DNA from 2 places in the Streptomyces sp. NPDC051452 genome. Region 1 is predicted to be linked to the other one. Evidence: riboswitches for the same ligand, from Rfam matches in the RefSeq annotation. Region 1 holds a riboswitch; the other holds the start of a gene.
What was found. A riboswitch is a leader RNA that binds a small molecule or an ion and turns the genes downstream of it on or off. The one in region 1 is predicted to bind ZMP and ZTP.
Positions count from the first base shown of each region.

Region 1 (4,551 bases):
CCGGGTCGGGGACGCCCTGGGGCTCCCGGCGACCCCGCGCGGACACCACTTCGCGCCGCCCACCCTGGAGACCGTCGTCGTCCCCGGCCCCGGCACCGACGGGCGCTCGCTGCACCTCGCGCTCGGCCGGCTCGCCGAACAGGACCCGCTCATCGACGTCCGCCACGACGAACGGCGCCGGGAGACCTCCGTCTCGCTCTACGGCGAGGTGCAGAAGGAGGTCATCCAGGCGACCCTCGCCGACGAGTACGGCCTGGACGTCACCTTCCGCGAGACGACGACCCTGTGCGTCGAGCGGCCGGCCGGCACCGGACACGCCGTCGAGTTCAACAAGAAGGACGCCAACCCCTTCCTCGCCACCGTCGGCCTGCGCGTCGACCCGGCACCGGCCGGCTCGGGCGTGGGCTTCCGGCTGGAGGTGGAGCTGGGCTCCATGCCGTACGCCTTCTTCAAGGCGGTCGAGGACACCGTGCGCGAGACGCTCGGCCAGGGGCTGTACGGCTGGCGGGTCACCGACTGCACGGTGACCATGACCCACGCCGGCTACTCCCCGCGGCAGAGTCACGCCCATCAGAGGTTCGACAAGAGCATGTCGAGCACCGGCCACGACTTCCGGGGCCTGACCCCGCTGGTCCTGGTCGAGGCACTGCGCCGGGCCGGCAGCCTGGTGCACGAGCCGCTGCACCGGTTCCGGCTTCAGGCGCCGGCGGACACGCTCGGCGCGCTGCTGCCGGTGCTGGCCCGGCTGGGCGCCGTACCCGAGACCACCGCGACGCACGCCGCCCACGGTGTGCTGGAGGGCATCGTGCCGGCCGCCCGTGTACACGAGTTGGGGCAACGGCTGCCGGGGCTGACCCGGGGCGAGGGCGAGCTGGAGACGGCCTTCGACCACTACGCGCCGATCACCCGCGGCACGCCTCCACGACGGGCGCGCACCGACCACAACCCGCTGAACCGCAAGGAGTACCTGCTGAACGTCACGCGCAGGGCAGGTGACTGACCTCCAAGCCGAAAAGCCAGGTCACCGCCGCGGGACGACGTTCAGCGCGCGCGATCGACCGGGAGCTGGTCTGCTGGTGCGGGGGACCGTCCTACCCGTTCTCCGGAGAGACAGATGACCAGTTATCGAGTCGCGCAGGTGACGAGCGCGGGCGGCGCCTTCGAGCTGACCGAGCGGGAGGTGCCGCGACCGGGACCCCGCCATGTCCGGGTCGCCGTGGAGGCGTGCGGCATCTGCCACAGCGACTCCCTCTTCGTGAACGACATGCTCCCGGGCGTCACGTTCCCGGTGGTCCCCGGACACGAGATCGCCGGCCGCGTCGAGGAGCTGGGCGAGGACACGCGGGACTGGGGGTACCAGGTCGGCGACCGGGTCGCGGTCGGCTGGTTCGGCGGCAGCTGCGGCCACTGCACCCCGTGCCGCCAAGGCGACTTCATCGTGTGCGTCAACCTCCAGGTCCCCGGCTGGACCTACGACGGTGGCTTCGCCGGCAAGGTGATCGCCCCCGTCGACGCCCTCGCCCGGATTCCCGACGCCCTGTCGGCGAGCGATGCGGGACCCATCGCCTGCGCGGGCGTGACCACCTTCAACGGGCTGCGGCGCAGCTCCGGCCGGCCGGGAGACCTGGTCGCGGTACTGGGCCTCGGCGGCCTCGGCCACCTCGGTGTGCGGTACGCGGTCGCGATGGGCTTCGAGACCGTCGCGATCGCCAGGGGCCAGGAGAAGGCCGACTTCGCCAAGCAACTCGGCGCCCACCACTACGTCGACAGCACCTCGGCGTCCACCTCCGTCGCCGAGGCGCTCCAGTCCCTGGGCGGTGCCGATGTCATCCTCGCCACCGCGGGAAACTCCGAGGCGATCACGGCCACCGTCGACGGCCTGGCGCCCCGCGGGGAACTGGTGGTCATCGGCGCGGACACGGCACCGCTCGGCATCAACCCGGCCCAGCTGCTGCTGGCCGGCCGGGCCGTCCGCGGCCACCCGTCCGGCACCTCGCAGGACGTGGAGGACACCATGGCGTTCAGCGCCCTGCACAACATCCGTCCGATGACCGAGAACGTGCCGTTGGAGGACGCGGGCGAGGCGTACCAGAAGATGCTCGACGGCCGCGCCCGCTTCCGGATGGTGCTCACCCCCTGAGCCCGCCCGCCGCCCGCCCGGGCGGCGGAAACCCCCGCCGTGGCGCCGTCCCCGACCGGCCCCCCGTACGACTGCCGCGGTTCCGCCGCGCGTTCGGCGGCTCGCCGCCACGACCCCCCGGGGCCGTCAGCAAAGTCGGCCCCGAGTACCGACCGGAAGGCCGGTGCCGTGATGTCGTAGGTCGCCTGGACGCTGAGCCACCGGAGCCGTTCCCCCGGGGCCCTGTCCGGGGCCCCTCCGCCGGAGCCGGACCGCTCCGCAGGAGGGGGTAGGCCATGCGGCGCCTCCGCTCCGGTCGGCCTGGTCCGAAAGGAAGGCCCTAGGCTCCGAGCTGCCGGGCGGCGGCGTCGGCCGTCTGGTCCAGCAGTGTGGCGATCGTCATCGGGCCCACGCCGCCGGGCACCGGGGTGATCAGTGAGGCGCGCTCCACGGCCGAGTCGAAGTCGACGTCGCCGACGTTGCCCGGGCTGTAGCCCGCGTCGATCACGACCGCGCCGGGCTTGACGTCCTGTCCGCGGATCAACCGCGGCCGGCCGACCGCGGCGACCAGGATGTCGGCCTCGCGGACCGCCGCCGACAGATCCCGGGTGCGCGAGTGGCAGTACGTCACGGTCGCGTCCCGGGCCAGGAGCAGCATGCCCACCGGCTTGCCGAGGATCGCGCTGCGGCCCACCACCACGGCCCGCTTCCCGGCCGGGTCGACGCCGTACTCGTCGAGCAGCCGCAGGATGCCGCCGGGCGTGCACGAGACGAAGCCCGGCAGACCGAAGCTCATCGTGGCGAACGAGGCGAAGGTGACGCCGTCGACGTCCTTCTCCGGCGCGATCGCCTCGAACGCGGCCCGCTCGTCGACGTGGTCGCCCACCGGGTGCTGGAGCAGAATGCCGTGCACCCCCGGGTCGTCCGACAACTCCCGCAGCGTGCGGACGAGTTCGGCGGTGGTCGTGGTCGCGGGCAGCGCCACGTGACGCGACTTTATGCCCGCCTGGCGGCAGCGGTTCCGCTTCATGCGGACGTAGGTGACGGAAGCGGGGTCCTCGCCGACCAGCACGGTCGCCAGACAGGGCGCGGTGCCGGTACGAGCGGTGAGGTCGGCGGCCTTCTTCGCGGTGTCCTCGACGATACGGCGGGCGAGGGCGGTGCCGTCCATGAGACGGGCCTGGGTCATGCTGCACACTCCTGGGCTGGATCGACTCTCCTCGCCCAGGCGCGCGGCAACCACCACGGACCGCTCCCCGGTGGTTTCTCCACCTCAGCGCCAGTCACGACCCGCGTACAGCGTAACCGAGGGTGTGCCCGGCGGGTCCCGGTGCCGCCCGGGCCGAGCAGGTCCCGGTCGGCCCAGGCGCCGACCGGGACCCTCGCGATCTTCCTCGAACCGGCTGTCCTGCCCGGGAGTTGCTAGGTGTCCCAGGCCTGCACCATCAGCTGCTCGGTGATCTTGCCGTCCCGCAGGACGACCATCGACTCGGCGAGTACGCGGGTGCCGTCCGCGTACTCGCAGGTCTCGCTGAAGGCGGCGCGGTCGCCCTGCATCACGCACTGCTCCAGCTTGTGCGTCATGTCGCGGCTGTAGATGTCGTCCAGCAACTCGGCGATCTTGCCCCGGCCGTGCAGGACGGTGGGGTGGCTGGGCTCGTGGTCGCGGTCGACGATACGGATCTCCGCGTCGTCGGCGTAGAGCGACAGAAGAGTGTTTCCGGTGTTCCCCTCTATGCCCCGGCGCAGTGTCTCCGCGTCGAAGACGGAGCCTGTAGCGGTGCCCATGGTGACCTCCTTCAGGCGCCTGCGGCCCGAGGAGGAACGGGCCGCTCGGCCCACCTTCGAGCGTCCTCCGGCTCCGCGGCCCCGGCAAGCGCAGCCGCCGTACTCCGCCTCACGGGTGAGCGCGCCGCGCCGCCCGTGTCCGGCGGGGGCCCGCCGCCGTTGCTGAAGGCATGATCTCAACACGACGCATCGCCGCCGCCGTCGGTCTGGCCGCGGGTCTCGCCGGTCTCGCCGTACCGTCGGCGCACGCGGCCGCGGGCGGCACCCCGCTCGTCGGGAAGCTCGGCGCGATGGCCACGCTGGACTCGCTCGCCGCCAGTGACCTTCCGGCGCCGGACCGGGACCGGGTGCCCCGGGTCTCCGAACAGCTGAAGTCCCTGGACCACCTCCAGGAGCTGAACCAGCTGAACCAGGTGGAGCAGGTCCTCGCCCCCGCCGCGCCCCTGCTCGGCCTGGCGTCCGCCATCCACTGATCCCGCCCCGGGCACGCGGGCCGTCCCGACCGGGACGGCCCTTCGCGTTCCCGCCACGCCGCACGGCTGCGGCACGCGCGAGCGCGACCGCGGCCGGGGCAACCGCCCTACCGGTGACCCCGGCCGTCGTGGCCGGTCCGGCGTGGGCGGCCCCGCCGCCGTGACATCACC
Region 1 is NZ_JBITEB010000001.1:524,481-529,031, forward strand. Features, by position in the region: gene ACIBA9_RS02180 (GTP-binding protein) at 1-1,000, shown strand, start outside; gene ACIBA9_RS02185 (alcohol dehydrogenase) at 1,115-2,140, shown strand; gene ACIBA9_RS02190 (bifunctional 5,10-methylenetetrahydrofolate dehydrogenase/5,10-methenyltetrahydrofolate cyclohydrolase) at 2,460-3,308, opposite strand; ZMP/ZTP riboswitch at 3,335-3,416, opposite strand; gene ACIBA9_RS02195 (nuclear transport factor 2 family protein) at 3,542-3,907, opposite strand; gene ACIBA9_RS02200 (hypothetical protein) at 4,078-4,380, shown strand.

Region 2 (4,551 bases), on a different contig from region 1:
CCGAGGTCGATCTCCGGGTACAGCGGGAAGCCCGCCACCAGGTCGGTCGCCCGCTGGGAGATCTCCCGCGCGATCTTCCCGTCCAGGACGTGCTGGGCCTTGGACGGCACCCCCGACTTGGTGGTGCCGGCCTCGGTCGTGGTCAGGACGCGGTCGATGAGCCCGGCGACCTCGTCCATCTCGGCGGTGCCCAGGCCGCGGGTGGTCAGCGCGGGGGTGCCGATGCGGATGCCGGAGGTGTACCAGGCGCCGTTGGGGTCGGCGGGGATGGCGTTGCGGTTGGTGACGATGCCGGACTCCAGCAGGGCGGACTCGGCCTGGCGGCCGGTGAGCCCATAGGAGGTGGCGACGTCGATCAGGTTGAGGTGGTTGTCGGTGCCGCCGGTGACGAGGGTGGCGCCGCGCCGTGTCAGGCCCTCGGCGAGCGCGCGGGAGTTGTCGACGACGCGCCGGGCGTAGTCCTGGAAGTCGGGCCGGCGGGCCTCGGCGAGGGCGACCGCCTTCGCGGCCATGACGTGCGGGAGCGGGCCGCCGAGGACCATCGGGCAACCGCGGTCGACCTGATCCTTGAGGGAGTCGTCGCACAGGACCATGCCGCCGCGCGGGCCGCGCAGCGACTTGTGGGTGGTCGTGGTGACGATCTGGGCGTGCGGTACCGGGTCGAAGTCGCCGGTGAGGACCTTGCCGGCGACGAGACCCGCGAAGTGGGCCATGTCGACCATCAGGGTCGCCCCGACCTCGTCGGCGATCTCGCGCATGATCCGGAAGTTCACGAGCCGGGGGTAGGCCGAGTAGCCGCCGACGATGATCAGCGGCTTGAACTCGCGGGCCTGGGCGCGCAGGGCCTCGTAGTCGATCAGGCCGGTGACCGGGTCGGTGCCGTAGGAGCGCTGGTCGAACATCTTGCCGGAGATGTTCGGGCGGAAGCCGTGGGTGAGGTGGCCGCCGGCGTCCAGGGACATGCCGAGCAGGCGCTGGTTGCCGAAGGCCTGGCGCAGCTCCGCCCAGTCGGCCTCGGTCAGGTCGTTGACCTGGCGGACACCGGTCTTCTCCAGGAAGGGGGCCTCGACCCGGTCGGCGAGGACGGCCCAGAAGGCGACGAGGTTGGCGTCGATACCGGAGTGCGGCTGGACGTAGGCGTGCCGGGCCCCGAAGAGTTCGCGGGCGTGCTCGGCGGCCAGGGACTCCACGGTGTCGACGTTGCGGCAGCCGGCGTAGAAGCGGCGGCCGACGGTGCCCTCGGCGTACTTGTCGCTGAACCAGTTGCCCATCGCCAGCAGGGTGGCCGGCGAGGCGTAGTTCTCGGAGGCGATCAGCTTGAGCATCTCGCGCTGGTCGGCGACTTCCTGGCCGATGGCGTCCGCGATACGCGGTTCCACCGCGCGGACGACGTCGAGGGCGGCGCGGAAGGCCGTGGACTCGGTGGAGAGGGGCTGCTGCTCTGGCATGGGGACCTCCGGACGGTGGACGGGCAGCGTTCACGTTCGGCCCAGGCGCACGGCACTGTTTTCCCGCTCGGGCCGCTCCCCGATGGTCCGTCCCATCCCAGCGCGCCAGTCACGGCCCGTCGGCCAGCCTACCGGGCACGCCGACCGGGACAGCTGCGGCGTCCACCATCCGAGCGACCGCGGAGCCCTAGAGGATCACGTGGGGCAGGAAGCGGGCGTACGCGTCGGTGATCAGGCCGGCCGACTCGCGGATGCCGAGGCCCGCCGGCTCGTCGCGGACGACCCAGGCGCCGAGGACGACGTGGTTGCCGTCGAAGGCGGGCAGCGGGGCGAGCCGCTGGTAGCAGCAGGCCTCGTCGCGCAGGACCGGCGGCCGTCCGGGCGGGTGCACGGTGACGCCCTCGCCCTCGCGGCCGAGCAGGGGCTTGGCGACATAGCCGGACGATCCGGCCAGTTCGCGGGGGCCGTCGAGGTAGGCGGGCAGGAGGTTGGGGTGGCCGGGGTACAGCTCCCACAGGACCGCCAGCAGCGCCTTGTTGCTGAGCAGCATCTTCCAGGCGGGTTCGATCCACAGGGTGCTGCCGGTGCCGCCGCCGTTGTCGAGGGTGTCCAGGACGTGCCCGGCGAAGGCGTCGGTGGTGAGCCACTCCCAGGGGTAGAGCTTGAACAGGGCGCGGATGAAACGCAGTTGGTTGTCGACGAAGCGGCCGGAGAGGCTGTCCCAGCCGATCTCCTCCATGGAGAGCCAGTCGGTGTCGAGGCCGGCCTGCTCGGCGGTCTCCTTCAGATAGGCGACCGTCATCAGGTCCTCGCCGAGTTCGTCGGCCGAGGAGTGCGCGAAGTGCAGGGGACTTCCCGGGGGCAGCAGGGCGGCCTGTGCGCGCCAGGCGTCGACCAGGCGCTCGTGCAGGGAGTTCCACTGGTCGGCGCCGGGGAAGCGGTCCTCCATCCAGAACCACTGCGGCGAGGCGGCCTCGACCAGCGAGGTCGGGGTGTCGGCGTTGTACTCCAGCAGCTTGGCCGGGCCGGTGCCGTCGTAGCGCAGGTCGAAGCGCCCGTAGACGGACGGGAGTTCGGCGCGGCGCCGCCAGGCCTCGGTGACCGCCTCGGCCACCCGCGGGTCGGTGATGCCGAGGTCGCCGAGGCGGTCCTTCGCCACGAGGTGCTCGGCGGCCGCGAGGCACATGCGGTGCAGTTCCGCGACGGTCTCCTCCAGCGCCTCGACCTCGTCGAGGGAGAAGACGTAGTAGGCGCTCTCGTCCCAGTAGGGGCGCAGGGAGCCGTCGGGCTGGCGGGTGAGCGGATAGACGAGTCCCTGCTCCTCGACGACGCGCTGCCAGTCGGGGCGGGGTGTGATCGTACGGCGTTCCATGCGAGGTCCTCCGGTCAGCCGCCGGAGCCTCCCTTACCGCCGCCGAAGCCGCCGCGGTGGACACCGCCGCCGCCCGAGCCGCCGGAGCCCTTGTGGGGCTTGGAGAAGGAACCGCTGTCGACCCGGCCGCCCTTCCTGCTGCCGCCGTAGTACCAGACGCCGTGCGTCGAGGACGTGGTGGACTTGCAGTACTTGTCGGAGACGACCTTGTAGCCCTTGCCGTAGGTGTAGCTGTCGCGGTCCACGCAGCGCTTGTCCGGGTCGGAGGAGCAGGCGGTCAGGGCGGCGGCCAGCAGGCCCATGCCGCCGAGGACGACCGTGCCGGAGCGCAGCCGCCTGGCCGCCGGTGACTGTCCTGTGGTCATGTCTGGTGTCTCCCCCCGTGGCCGCACCGGCCGGAACCGTTCGCTGTCGGGCCAGCCTAGAGATCGCGGGGTCCGCCCGTACAGGCGGCCCCCGCGATCCGCCCTTCGCCTAGAGTCACTTCGTGTTGTTCGGAATGATGTGCGCCTTGGGCGCGGCGGTCTGCTTCGGCACCGCGACGGTGTTGCAGGCGGTGGCCACCCGCGAGGTGGGCACGGACGGGGGCGGTGGGGACGCGGCGCTGTTGCTGCGCGCGCTGCGGCAGTGGCGGTACATCGCCGGGCTGGCGCTGGACGGGCTGGGCTTCCTGCTGCAGATCGCGGCGTTGCGGTCGGTGCCGATCTACGCGGTGGGCGCGGCGCTGGCGGCCAGCCTCGCGGTGACGGCCGTGGTGGCGGCGCGGCTGCTGCGGGTGCGGCTGAGCGGGCTGGAGTGGGGCGCCGTCGGCGTGGTCTGCGCGGGTCTGGCGATGCTCGCACTGGCCTCGGGCACGGAAGGGGACCGGGAGGCGCCGGACTGGCTCGGGTACACGATGGTGGCCGTGGCCGTGGGCGTGCTGCTGCTCGGCGGGGTCGGCGGGCGCCTGTCCGGCCGGACCCGGGCGTTGCTCCTGGGGCTCGGCGCCGGGTTCGGGTTCGGGGTGGTGGAGGTGTCGGTACGGCTCATCGACTCGCTGCGGCCGGCCGATCTGCTGGCCAACCCGGCGACGTACGCGCTGCTGCTGGGCGGTGGTGCCGCGTTCCTGCTGCTGACCTCGGCCCTGCAACGCGGCTCCGTGACGACGGCGACGGCCGGGATAGTGATCGGGGAGACGATCGGGCCGGCCGCGGTGGGCGTGGTGTGGCTCGGCGACCGGACCCGGGAGGGCCTGGCCTGGCTCGCGGTCCTGGGCTTCCTGGTGGCGGTGGCGGGCGCCCTGCTGCTGGCCCGCTTCGGTGAGGCGCCGGCGGAGGGGGGCGCGGGCTCGGCGGTGCAGGGGTGAGTGGTGAGCGCGGCCGGGCCGGGGAGGCCGGCATCGGTGCCGGTGGTCAGGGGAGCACTCGGCACAGGGCCTCCAGGGTGGCCGCCCACGCGCTGTCCGGTGGTGTCGCGTAGCCCACGACCAGCGCGTCCACCGCTTCGGTGATCGCCTCCGGATGGCGGTGGAAGGCCAGTCCGTGCAACGCCAGTCCCTGCCAGGCCGCGGCCTGTACCACCGGCTGTTCCATGCCCGCCGGCAGCCGCAGCACCGCGTGCAGCCCCGCGGCGATCCCGGTGACCCGTACCCCGGGCGCGCGGTCGGCCACGGCCGCGGTGAGGGCGTCGCGGCGGCGCCGGTAGCGCAGTCGCGAGGAGCGCACATGCCGGTCGTAGGCGCCGCAGGTGAGG
Region 2 is NZ_JBITEB010000014.1:116,714-121,264, forward strand. Features, by position in the region: gene ACIBA9_RS28075 (glycine hydroxymethyltransferase) at 1-1,448, opposite strand, end outside; ZMP/ZTP riboswitch at 1,481-1,571, opposite strand; gene ACIBA9_RS28080 (glutathionylspermidine synthase family protein) at 1,636-2,820, opposite strand; gene ACIBA9_RS28085 (hypothetical protein) at 2,835-3,185, opposite strand; gene ACIBA9_RS28090 (DMT family transporter) at 3,320-4,165, shown strand; gene ACIBA9_RS28095 (PLP-dependent aminotransferase family protein) at 4,212-4,551, opposite strand, start outside.
Region 2: it holds a riboswitch for ZMP and ZTP, as region 1 does, so the genes downstream of both, ACIBA9_RS28075 (glycine hydroxymethyltransferase) here and ACIBA9_RS02190 (bifunctional 5,10-methylenetetrahydrofolate dehydrogenase/5,10-methenyltetrahydrofolate cyclohydrolase) in region 1, are expected to answer to the same signal.